DNA from 2 places in the Paenibacillus sp. ALE3 genome. Region 2 is predicted to be linked to the other one. Evidence: riboswitches for the same ligand, from Rfam matches in the RefSeq annotation. Region 2 holds a riboswitch; the other holds the start of a gene.

Evidence for each region. A riboswitch is a leader RNA that binds a small molecule or an ion and turns the genes downstream of it on or off. The one in region 2 is predicted to bind cyclic di-GMP.
Region 1: another riboswitch for cyclic di-GMP. It lies ahead of ACXHJ2_RS21650 (transglutaminase-like domain-containing protein); the one in region 2 lies ahead of ACXHJ2_RS17385 (glycosyl hydrolase).

What each region holds. Positions count from the first base shown of each region.
Region 1 covers NZ_CM134214.1:4,829,729-4,834,703, reverse strand. The annotation lists gene ACXHJ2_RS21655 (LPXTG cell wall anchor domain-containing protein) at 1-2,144, opposite strand, end outside; gene ACXHJ2_RS21650 (transglutaminase-like domain-containing protein) at 2,504-3,274, opposite strand; cyclic di-GMP riboswitch class I at 3,326-3,407, opposite strand; cyclic di-GMP riboswitch class I at 3,448-3,526, opposite strand; gene ACXHJ2_RS21645 (helix-turn-helix transcriptional regulator) at 3,634-4,509, opposite strand.
Region 2 covers NZ_CM134214.1:3,885,375-3,890,349, reverse strand. The annotation lists gene ACXHJ2_RS17395 (hypothetical protein) at 119-391, opposite strand; gene ACXHJ2_RS17390 (sugar phosphate nucleotidyltransferase) at 440-1,816, shown strand; cyclic di-GMP riboswitch class I at 1,972-2,053, shown strand; gene ACXHJ2_RS17385 (glycosyl hydrolase) at 2,067-3,668, shown strand; gene ACXHJ2_RS17380 (hypothetical protein) at 3,717-4,975, shown strand, end outside.

The sequences.
Region 1 (4,975 bases), 940 kb from region 2:
AGAGTATATTGGCTCGAAGGTACTTCGGCCCCTTTCTGTACGCCATTCCACCATCCAAGCAGGGTCATATCGTATACCTTAACAGAATTTGGGACCAGTTTTTGCCCTTGTAACAAGGTATCCCTAATTTCAGCATGATTCAGAGTTTTGCGGTTATAGTTGGCCTTAATGTCCCATGTAATTTGCTTGGAGCTGGCATTGTAACTACCTGACTTCGCCCCATTTTGCTGGGTCATATTGTCCGGCCATAATCGAGCTTCGGCCTCAGCAGTTTGTGTTGTTCCGTTGTATAACCAAGTGATAGAGGCTTTATTCCAAAAGTCCGGCTTGGTTTTGTCGATTTTCCATTCATTGTTAAAGGTAGTTGTGTAGTTAATGGTGTACGTGTCTTGAATCTTTTTATGAAAACGTATAGTGAACCCTTTTTTGTAATCCAGCGTAAGAGGGATCAGTTCGTAGTCTGTCGGTGATGTTAGTGTTGTTTTTCCGTCCGCGCTTTGGATCTTCAATGTGTTCGGCAATAAGGCCAGACCGCCATTCGGAAAGGCATCGTCGATAACGATTTGATCCATTGTATACTTATCCGCATTAATAGAAATGACCCAAGGAATTGTTTTGGTGTTATAGTTCGGTTCCTTATAGCCTTTGGTGATAATTATACTTTTCAGTTCGGTGGTTGTTTCTTTTGTTACCCCATCAGAAGTTACACTGTTCGTTATTTTACTATTTTTAACTACACGATCTATAGCCTTTGTTTGATAACGGATGGTATATGGGGCTTCAATATCCGTATTGAAAAGCAGATTGAAACCATTGGTACCATGATCGTCAGTAACTGGAGTGACGCTGTATTGGGATGCAGGGAGCTCATCCTGTGTATCCCCTTTATACACTTTAAGTGAATTTATGATGAGTTGTTGGCTGTTATTAAAACGGTCACTTAACGCGGCTTTAGCTGCGGGAATTTTTTTGTTGGCAAAATTATATTTGATTGCCCATGAGATCGTTTGTGTGACTGGGTCGTATTTCTCCACTTTTTTGCTTAAAAAATCCCCGCGTTGAACAGTGACTGTAGCTGTTGCGGAGGTATCCTTCACATCGTCCCCTGAAAAAGTGGCTGTGTTGGAGAAACGAGTATCCTCGCTTGTTATGTTTGTGGAGTATTGAATTCGGTAGGCGCTGTTAATACTCTCCTCGTTAAAACGGATTCTGAAGCCCGGCACAACCGGATCAGCCTCTACTGTATACTTATCTGCGCTAACAGTGTCCCCCAGCACGGTGGTTCCGTTCACATTAATTTGTAAATGGTTTACCCGGATGGAGTCCTTGACTAGTTCTAGTCCTTGGGGAGTTGGGTCGGTTACTACAGCGTGTTTGATAGGATCCAAGTGTTTATTTACGTCAACTGTCCAATGAATTTGGTCTTTTCCATCAAACTTTCCTTGTTTCTCCATTGTAGGACCAGCTGCAGGCTTAATATTTACGATAGCCGTTTGCTCGCCGCCTTTGATCGGGATCGCAATAATAACTTGTGTACTGCCTTTTTCTATTTGTGTGCTAAATTCAGTTTTGATCTCTAGCTTACCGCTGACATTAGAGTGGCTTTCTACGTAATCATTAAATGTCATAACCACTTTACCTTGACGGTCTACGGTAAAATGACCTACTTCTCCATCTGTATTCGTCAAAGGAGACGTAATATCTGTGTAAATTTGGAATTGCTCAGGTAATTGAAAGGTAAAGGTGTCTCCAGCTTTATACGTATGGTTCGGCAGTTCCCATTCATAGCCTAAATGGATGGCGGAACCAATATCAATACGGCTATCGGGATTATACACTGCATCAATAACACTTCCAGTAGAATCTGTAAGGGTTAGCTTGGTTAAAATACTTTCTTGAGTTGCCCTAACTTCAGAAGTTGAGCCAGCAGTTGGTTCAGGGACTGGAGCCGGGACAGCAGGTGGGATGTTAATTGGCTCTGAGGGCATTGGATAAACATCGTTAGTCACACTCTGAACCGGATCGGTTCCTGGGGTCACTGGCAGAGTAGAGTCGGGATTTTGTGCATAAGCTTGTGTTGTGCTGAACAAACACTGCAAAAAGAGCAATAGCGCAACCGTTGCTGTATTCCATTTTTTTCTCATACGGTAAACAAATCTCCTATTCTTAAAATACTCTTATTTAACGGCTAATGGTTATTCCTTCGAGGTCGAGAGAACTGTATTTATATATTCATCATTCATTCATATGATGCTATGTTAGCCGCATTAATTACTTGTTCAGAATTTATGAAAATTCATGTTCGGGATGAACCTCCTCCTTTTGACTCGAAATTAGATAATGGTTGGAAATCTCATTGTCTTCCTGGACTAGAATACATGCCACATCTCAACAATTTCTCAACAAGGATAGAAAAAGAGCCTTGATCATGTGATCAAGGCTCTTCAAGAAATGTAGTTCTATTTTTTCATTTTTTAAAAAATATGAATTAAAAACATTGATATTAATATTGCTTTGTTTTAATGTATTTGGAGGGATCTTTGACCATTTCGAATTTCTGTTTACCCATATACAGTGCTGCATCTACTGTAGTGTCTACGACCACCCACTGATTATCGATGTAGACCTCATTCCAGGCATGATAAGTGTCCACGTAGGAAGATTTGCCCATAACCAGCTTGGTTGGTACATCTACACTTCGTAACATAGCAGCCATCAGTGAAGCATAACCATAACAAATATCTTTTTGAGAGCTTAGCGTATGATCAATTTGTGGCAGATAGTCAGTCGTTAAGGCAAAGGCCTGATTGGAGTCATACTTGATATGACTAATTACGTAGTCATAGATTTTTTGCAGCTTCTCGCGATCCGTTGTTGCACCTTGGGTTAACTCACGGGCTTTTTGAATCGCTTGATTAGTACTACTCCAGTTAATATTTTGAACGGAATTAAGATACACCGCTTTGCTATCGTTTAGCTTTAACTCGATCGTATCTTGTCCTATCACTTTATATTGATTACCACTAAGCTGTTCTAAAATACTGATGTTATAGTTCCCATTACCCATTTGGAGAGGAAATACTTCTTCGGATTTCCCGGGTGTTAAATTATAAGAGTATTTTTGTGCATCTTTGGTAACCAAAATCTTGGTTTTAACGTTAGGTTTAACAGGGTAGCGCACACTGACCGTCCCATGATTTACATTGTTTTGGTCCAACCATGCAACACTATCAGCAGCGTAAATTGTCGAATTTAAGAGAATTGCGGACAGCATGAAAAATAGGAGAAGTGTGGAAAGTATCATTTTCCCCATAAAAAACTTCCTTTCGGTGGCCAGGCTGCCATCATCAATAGAAGGCCCTATAGCTTTGCGTCCCTGCCTTTCGACAGGTTTGCCATTTCGTATAAAGTTTTCGGGAAAAATAAGCACGACAAAAAGCCACTTCAACCGGTAGCTGGCTGCCATCATACAGAAGGCCCTGTAGCTTTGCGTCCTTGCCTTTCGACAAGTTTGCCATTTATCCTGAATAGCTTGTACTATTATTCTATCAGTTAGGTACTCTATTAGGCAAGTTTAAATCTCAGATTTTCGCTATTTATCGACAAAGAAAGCTTGCAGATTATACATAAGACCTATTTTATACGGTTTCCCCATTTTTTGCGATAGGAATGAGGCGTTTCTCCAATGTGCTCTTTGAACAGATTGATAAAATGACTTGTGTTGGGAATGCCCACATATTGTGCGATGTCCACAATAGCTACATCACTAGTTTTAAGCCAGCTTTGAGCAGCCGTGATACGAACATTAATAAGATACTCAATAGGGGAAAAGCCAATCTGTTTTTTAAAGTTTTTAGCCAGGTTGAACTTGTTTAGACCAAACATTTCTGCTAGCGAATCCAGCGTGATCCGCTCACAATAGGATTGATCCAGATATTGCTTTACCTTGCGCACCTCTGCAGTTCCATCTGAATTTGCATTGGGATTGGTGTAAGGGTGCTGTAAAATAATCGTTAACAAGTCAACGATTATCCTGGATGAGAGCAGCTCAGATGATAAGCTTCGTTCTGGCTGTACATGTAATAAGGTGCGCAGCTTGTCCAGTACTGTACTTGAATCCTTTAGTGAGATTACGGGCTTATTGTGTTTATCGAATTGTTCGTAGAAATGGTCAATAAGATTGCCATATAGATTCACACTAATAAACTCCCATGTCTTCTGACAGGAAGTTTTGTACTGTACATATTCTTCGCAATTAATAAAAAGCATATCATGAGGTTTCAATATATAATCCTTGCCCCGGTATTGTAATTCCCCTCTCCCAGACAGAGTAAAAAGGAGCAAAAAAGAGGTGAGCTTTTGCCGTTCCATTACATAAGCATCTGTTTTGAAATAGCCTATTTCCTGTATATAAAAGAGGGATTTTTTAGCAAAAGCAGAGGGTGTACATATAATTGCAACTGGATCATCGCTCCAGACATACTGGGCATTTTTTTGGTTTGTTGTCATATCCAATTCCTTTACAAAAGAACAATTTTAGTAAGACAATTGTAGTTTGTTTCATGAATATCCTTTTAGAACCGGAGTTCCCATTTACAAAGGTTATTTTATCACATTAAAGTATATTCATGTATCGATTTGGGGTTATACATCATATAACAAAATTAACCAGAAGGCACCTATTTGAAAAGGATAAGGTCATTCTGGAATTTATTCCTTAAATTGATGGAATAAAGAATGAGGTTGGAAATAATTAATTTCCTCAATGAATATATCGTAATCTTGCAATTCCACTTTTTGAGGCATTTATCCTTTAGGTTGCAAGAAAAATGGGACCATAATTCGACAAAATGATTCAAAGGGCTCATTTTGTTAGAAAATAGTTGTAACTTAATTGTTGTGATTTTGTTCACGAAAATGTATGGATAAGTGTGGTTATGCGAACTCAATTTAAGCTAATGTGCAAATTTTAAAT
Region 2 (4,975 bases):
GGGATGGGAGTAGAAGGGCGTATCAGAAGGAGCGGCACAGTTGAAGCCGCTCCTTCCGATTAAGACGCCATTGCAGTTGTCGCAGTAATCTTGGCAAGGCGTTACGAAACCTCGATTACTAGAAGCTTGCAAGCCCAGCGGGCAAGCGCCGAAAGCGTGAGATTTTTACAGGCTGACCGGACTTAATAATGTCCGGTCGTGCCTTTTGCACCACAAGGTATGATCGATATGATGCATTTTTGAGTAGCGCAGGAATGGATTTGAATCTGGAGAAGCGATAGCGTTCGCCTTTGGACCGGGATTCAAACCTTGATACGATATTATACAATCGAATGAATCCCGGTCCAACAGCGATCGTAAGATCAAATCCAGCCCGTAGCGGGTCACTCAACCTTGCCCCATTCGATCACCAACCAATATAGAGAGGAAGTGGAGATTTATGAAGCTCGTACTTTTGTCTGGTGGTTCCGGTAAAAGATTATGGCCGTTATCCAACGATTCCCGTTCCAAACAATTTTTGAAGGTACTGGAGAGCCCAGAAGGGATTTCGGAATCCATGGTACAGCGGGTATGGAGACAATTGGGAGACAACGGATTATCCGAATCCTCGTTTATTGCGACAGGGAGAGCGCAGGTCGAAATGATCCAGAGTCAAGTCGGATCGAATACGCGCATCATTGTTGAGCCGGAACGCAGAGATACTTTTCCTGCGATTGCGCTGACAGCGACTTATCTATATTCCATTGCGGGTGTTTCGCCTGATGAAATTATAGCTATATTGCCTGTAGATCCTTATGTAGAGGATGCTTTCTTTGCTTCCGTAGCCCAACTCGAACATACACTTCAGGAGAGTGAAGGAAAGCTTGCACTAATCGGGGTTGTCCCTTCCTATCCTTCAGAGAAATACGGTTATATTATTCCGAAAAACGATGCCACCCAAGGTAGCACAGGCTACTGCGAAGTGAGCCATTTTCAAGAGAAACCCGACCGGGAGCAGGCGGAGCGTCTAATAGAACGCAATGCTCTATGGAACTGCGGGGTTTTTGCATTCAAATTAAGCTATTTGCTGGATATTTTGGCATCAAAGGGCCTGCCGCTGAATTATGAAGAAATGCAAAAACAATATGCGTCTCTGGAAAAAATCAGCTTTGACTACGAAGTAGTCGAGAAGGAAAAAGACATCGTGGTGCTTCCGTACGATGGTTTTTGGAAGGATCTAGGAACTTGGAATACACTCACAGAAGAGATGTCTCATCAGCAAGTGGGTAGAGGGGTAGTAACGGAAGATTGCGTCAATACGAGTCTTATTAATGAGTTGGACATTCCTGTGGCGATCATTGGAACGAATGATCTGATTGTAGCCGCTAGCCCAGATGGCATTCTTGTGACCAATAAGGCAGAAAGTCCACGCATCAAGGAAGTGCTCAAGGCTCATGATCAGCGTCCAATGTATGAAGAACGTCGTTGGGGACAGTATCGGGTTGTAGACTATGTAAAGTATGACGAGGGTAATGAGGTACTGACCAAACGAATCCGCGTACACAAAGGTAAAAATATCAGCTACCAGCTTCACTTCAAACGAAGTGAAATCTGGACCATTATTAGCGGCGAAGCGGAAATTATTTTGAATGAGAAGCTACATAAAGTGAAGGCCGGTGACGTAGTTCGCATCCCTGAAGGGACGAAGCATAGCATTTTGGCTGTAACCGATGTGGATTTGATTGAAGTTCAGACTGGCTCTGAGTTGGTTGAAGAGGATATTGTACGCTTTTGTATGGATTGGAATGAAATTTCTCGTCATCAATTTATCTCGTAATTATTTGCGTAAAAACGTAAAAAAGAAGATTTGATGAAAAATAATGGCCCAAACTGTCGAAATTGGGCGAAAACCTGTAAATTCATGAACATGACCTATTAAATTTTGGTAAAAAAAAGTCGATACTTAGGGTAAGAAGGAATCCAAACTCCTTCCAACGATAAACGCAGCCCTGTCGAAAGACTGGTACGCAAAGCTAAAGGGCCTTCCCGTAAGGATGGCAGCCTGGCTACCGAAAGGAAGAGCTAAAGTGAGATTCAATTTTATTCCTCTGTATCGACTGATACGTCATGTACTCCCCGTTGTTATACTTTTTTCTTTGTTTCCCGTCGGCTTTGGTGATTCTCTGTCTGTGGTGAATGCCGCTTCATTACAACCTGTTAATTCGGACGCTTCTACTCAGGCCCGTGAACTATACAATTATTTACTCAGCATCTCTGGAAAGAAAACAGTCACTGGTCAGCATGATTATCTGGAAAGTCCAGATGAATTAAGCAACAAGGTCCAAAAAATCAGCCAGGCGTATGTGGGTCTGCACGGCTATGAGATGGGAGCCATCTCTGGTCAATCCGACACTACAGAAGCAGCACAACGTAAAAATGTCGTCGATAGCGCTATTCGTTGGAGCAGAGCTGGTGGCATTGTGACGATGACTTTTCATGAAGCGTTGCCGGGTAGACCGCTGACTTGGGCCAATGTGCAGGCGAAAGTAAGTCAGGCGGAGTTCAATAAATACGTGACACCAGGCACTACGCAGTATAACCTCTTCATTGCCGATCTGGATAAGGTCGCTGTATCGTTAAAGCAGCTTCGTGATGCAGGTGTTCCAGTATTGTGGAGACCTTATCATGAAATGAATGGTGACTGGTTCTGGTGGGGAAACAAAAACAATTTCAATCAGCTATGGAATATCATGTACGACCGTTTTGTAAACACGCATCAGTTGAACAATCTGCTGTGGGTGTGGAGTCCCAATGCTCCCAATTCCTACACTGTCCCGTATACCCCGAAATATCCGGGGGATGACAAAGTGGATATTTTGGCAGTAGACATCTACAACAATGATTTTAAGCAAAGTCATTATGAAGGACTGCTCGGGTTGGCACGGAATAAGCCGATTGCCATTGGCGAGCATGGTGAGATGCCTAGCTCTGAGGTGCTGCAGGCACAGCCCAAATGGGTGTATTCCATGACTTGGGGCAAGATGCTGACTGAGAATAACACAACCAATCAAATACAGGATTATATGAACGATTCGAGGAGTTTGACACGGGATGATGTGAAAAATGGGCTGGCAGCAATCCAACAACCTGGGGCAGATGTGCCGACTTTACCGGATGAGGGACAAAGTGAGCCTATCCCGGTTCCGCCAGTAGTAATCGTACCCCCAGCTCCGACTCCTCCTTCTGTTCCTGATGTAGTATATGTGAACGGGCTGCGGGGCGAATATTTTAACAATATGAATGTGAACGGCAGTCCTGTTTTGATCCGTACAGACAGCAAGCTGGATTATAACTGGCGCGCCGTTGCTGCTGATCCCAAGGTAAATGCCGACCAGTTCTCGGTTCGCTGGACAGGTAAAATCAAACCACAATACAGCGAGACCTATACATTTACAACTATATCCGATGATGGTATTCGCGTATGGGTAGACGGCAAGCTGGTGATTGACAGTTGGTTCAAACAAAGCTGGACAGAGCGTAAAGGCAGTATTGCTTTGGAAGCAGGTAAAATGGTAGATCTAAAAGTGGAATACTATGATGAAAAAGGCGATGCGATGGCTCGTCTGATGTGGGAAAGTCAGCATGAAGCGAAAGCGGTGGTTCCCGGAAACGCTTTGTTTCTTCCTTGATAGATACTCTTTCCCGGTCATAAATTTTGAGGAGAGAGGGTGTATCATATGATGAAAAAATGGTTGACCCATAGGTATACGGTCGTATTATCCGGATTACTAGGTGTCGCAGCTCTAGCCATGATCGCTTGGTTTATATACACGCCTTCAAAAAGTGCAGAATTGCAGACGGATAAGGTAGCGGCGGCCAGTCCAGTATGGAAGCTGGGCCAGAGGGATGACTCTTCAGCGGAATTTAAAGGAGTAGTCGGTAGGGATAATATCGAAATTTCTGCAGCAGCAGCTTCTACTGAATCCTCTGCTAAAGGAACATTCTCGGCGTTGTCGGAAGCAGAGAGTACAACAGTTCCGGTATTGCTCAGCAGTGGTGATATTCCTCCAGGTTTGAATGCATCCACGAATCCAGAACTGTCACTTCAGTATAAACTGAATCAGGTTCCTCCCAATGGTATGATATTCCGTGTTCGGATTTTGGATGCGGGCAAAGCGGTGCCGCAGATGGCAGTCTTTTCAAATCATCAGCTGTCCGGAATTATTCAGATTGCCGGGGTATCCGGTACTGGGAGTACCTATAACTTCAAAAATAACTACGAGCTGTATATCCCCAAAGAACAATTGCAAAGTGGTGTTAACGTACTCAAGCTAAAGACAGCGCGCTGCCTATACTGCTCCTCTGCAGAAGATAAAAATGTGTGGTGGACTTGGGATGACTTGAGCTTGGAGACGTTAGCTTCCCCTGCGGCCGAACCAGTACATGGGAAATATATACTGACCGGTACGAATGTGAATAATAAAGAATTTTATTATGATCAGGGTGCAGTTAAGCATCTACCTTACGTTCTCAAATGGCTGGGAATTGCTTATAGTGGCAACGTCATGAGGGTAACTTGTGCCAGTAATGTAGGCAAGGCATGCACAGATGTGGATGATTACTATCAAACGTTAAAGCAGTATAATATGCAATCGTCTGCTTTGTATCTATACACAGGTGATATCAAGCTGCAAAAAGATGGTACTCTGCCAGAGACGGCCAAGCAAAAGTTGCGTGATTATGTAAAAAAATACGGTTCATACCTTCAATATTATGAAGTAGATAACGAACCTGGATTGTTTAACCGTTCCAAGGCGGTAGACCTGGCTGTGGCTAAGTGGTTGAATACGGAAGGCAAGCAATTGGCACCGCATCTCAAAACCGTAGCGCCGGGTTGGGCCTACTGGCCGACATACTCTACCAAGGCGTGCAAAAATCAAACCGGAGGTACGCAAAAATGCGGTGATCCGGATGGATGGGAACGGGACCCGGCGCA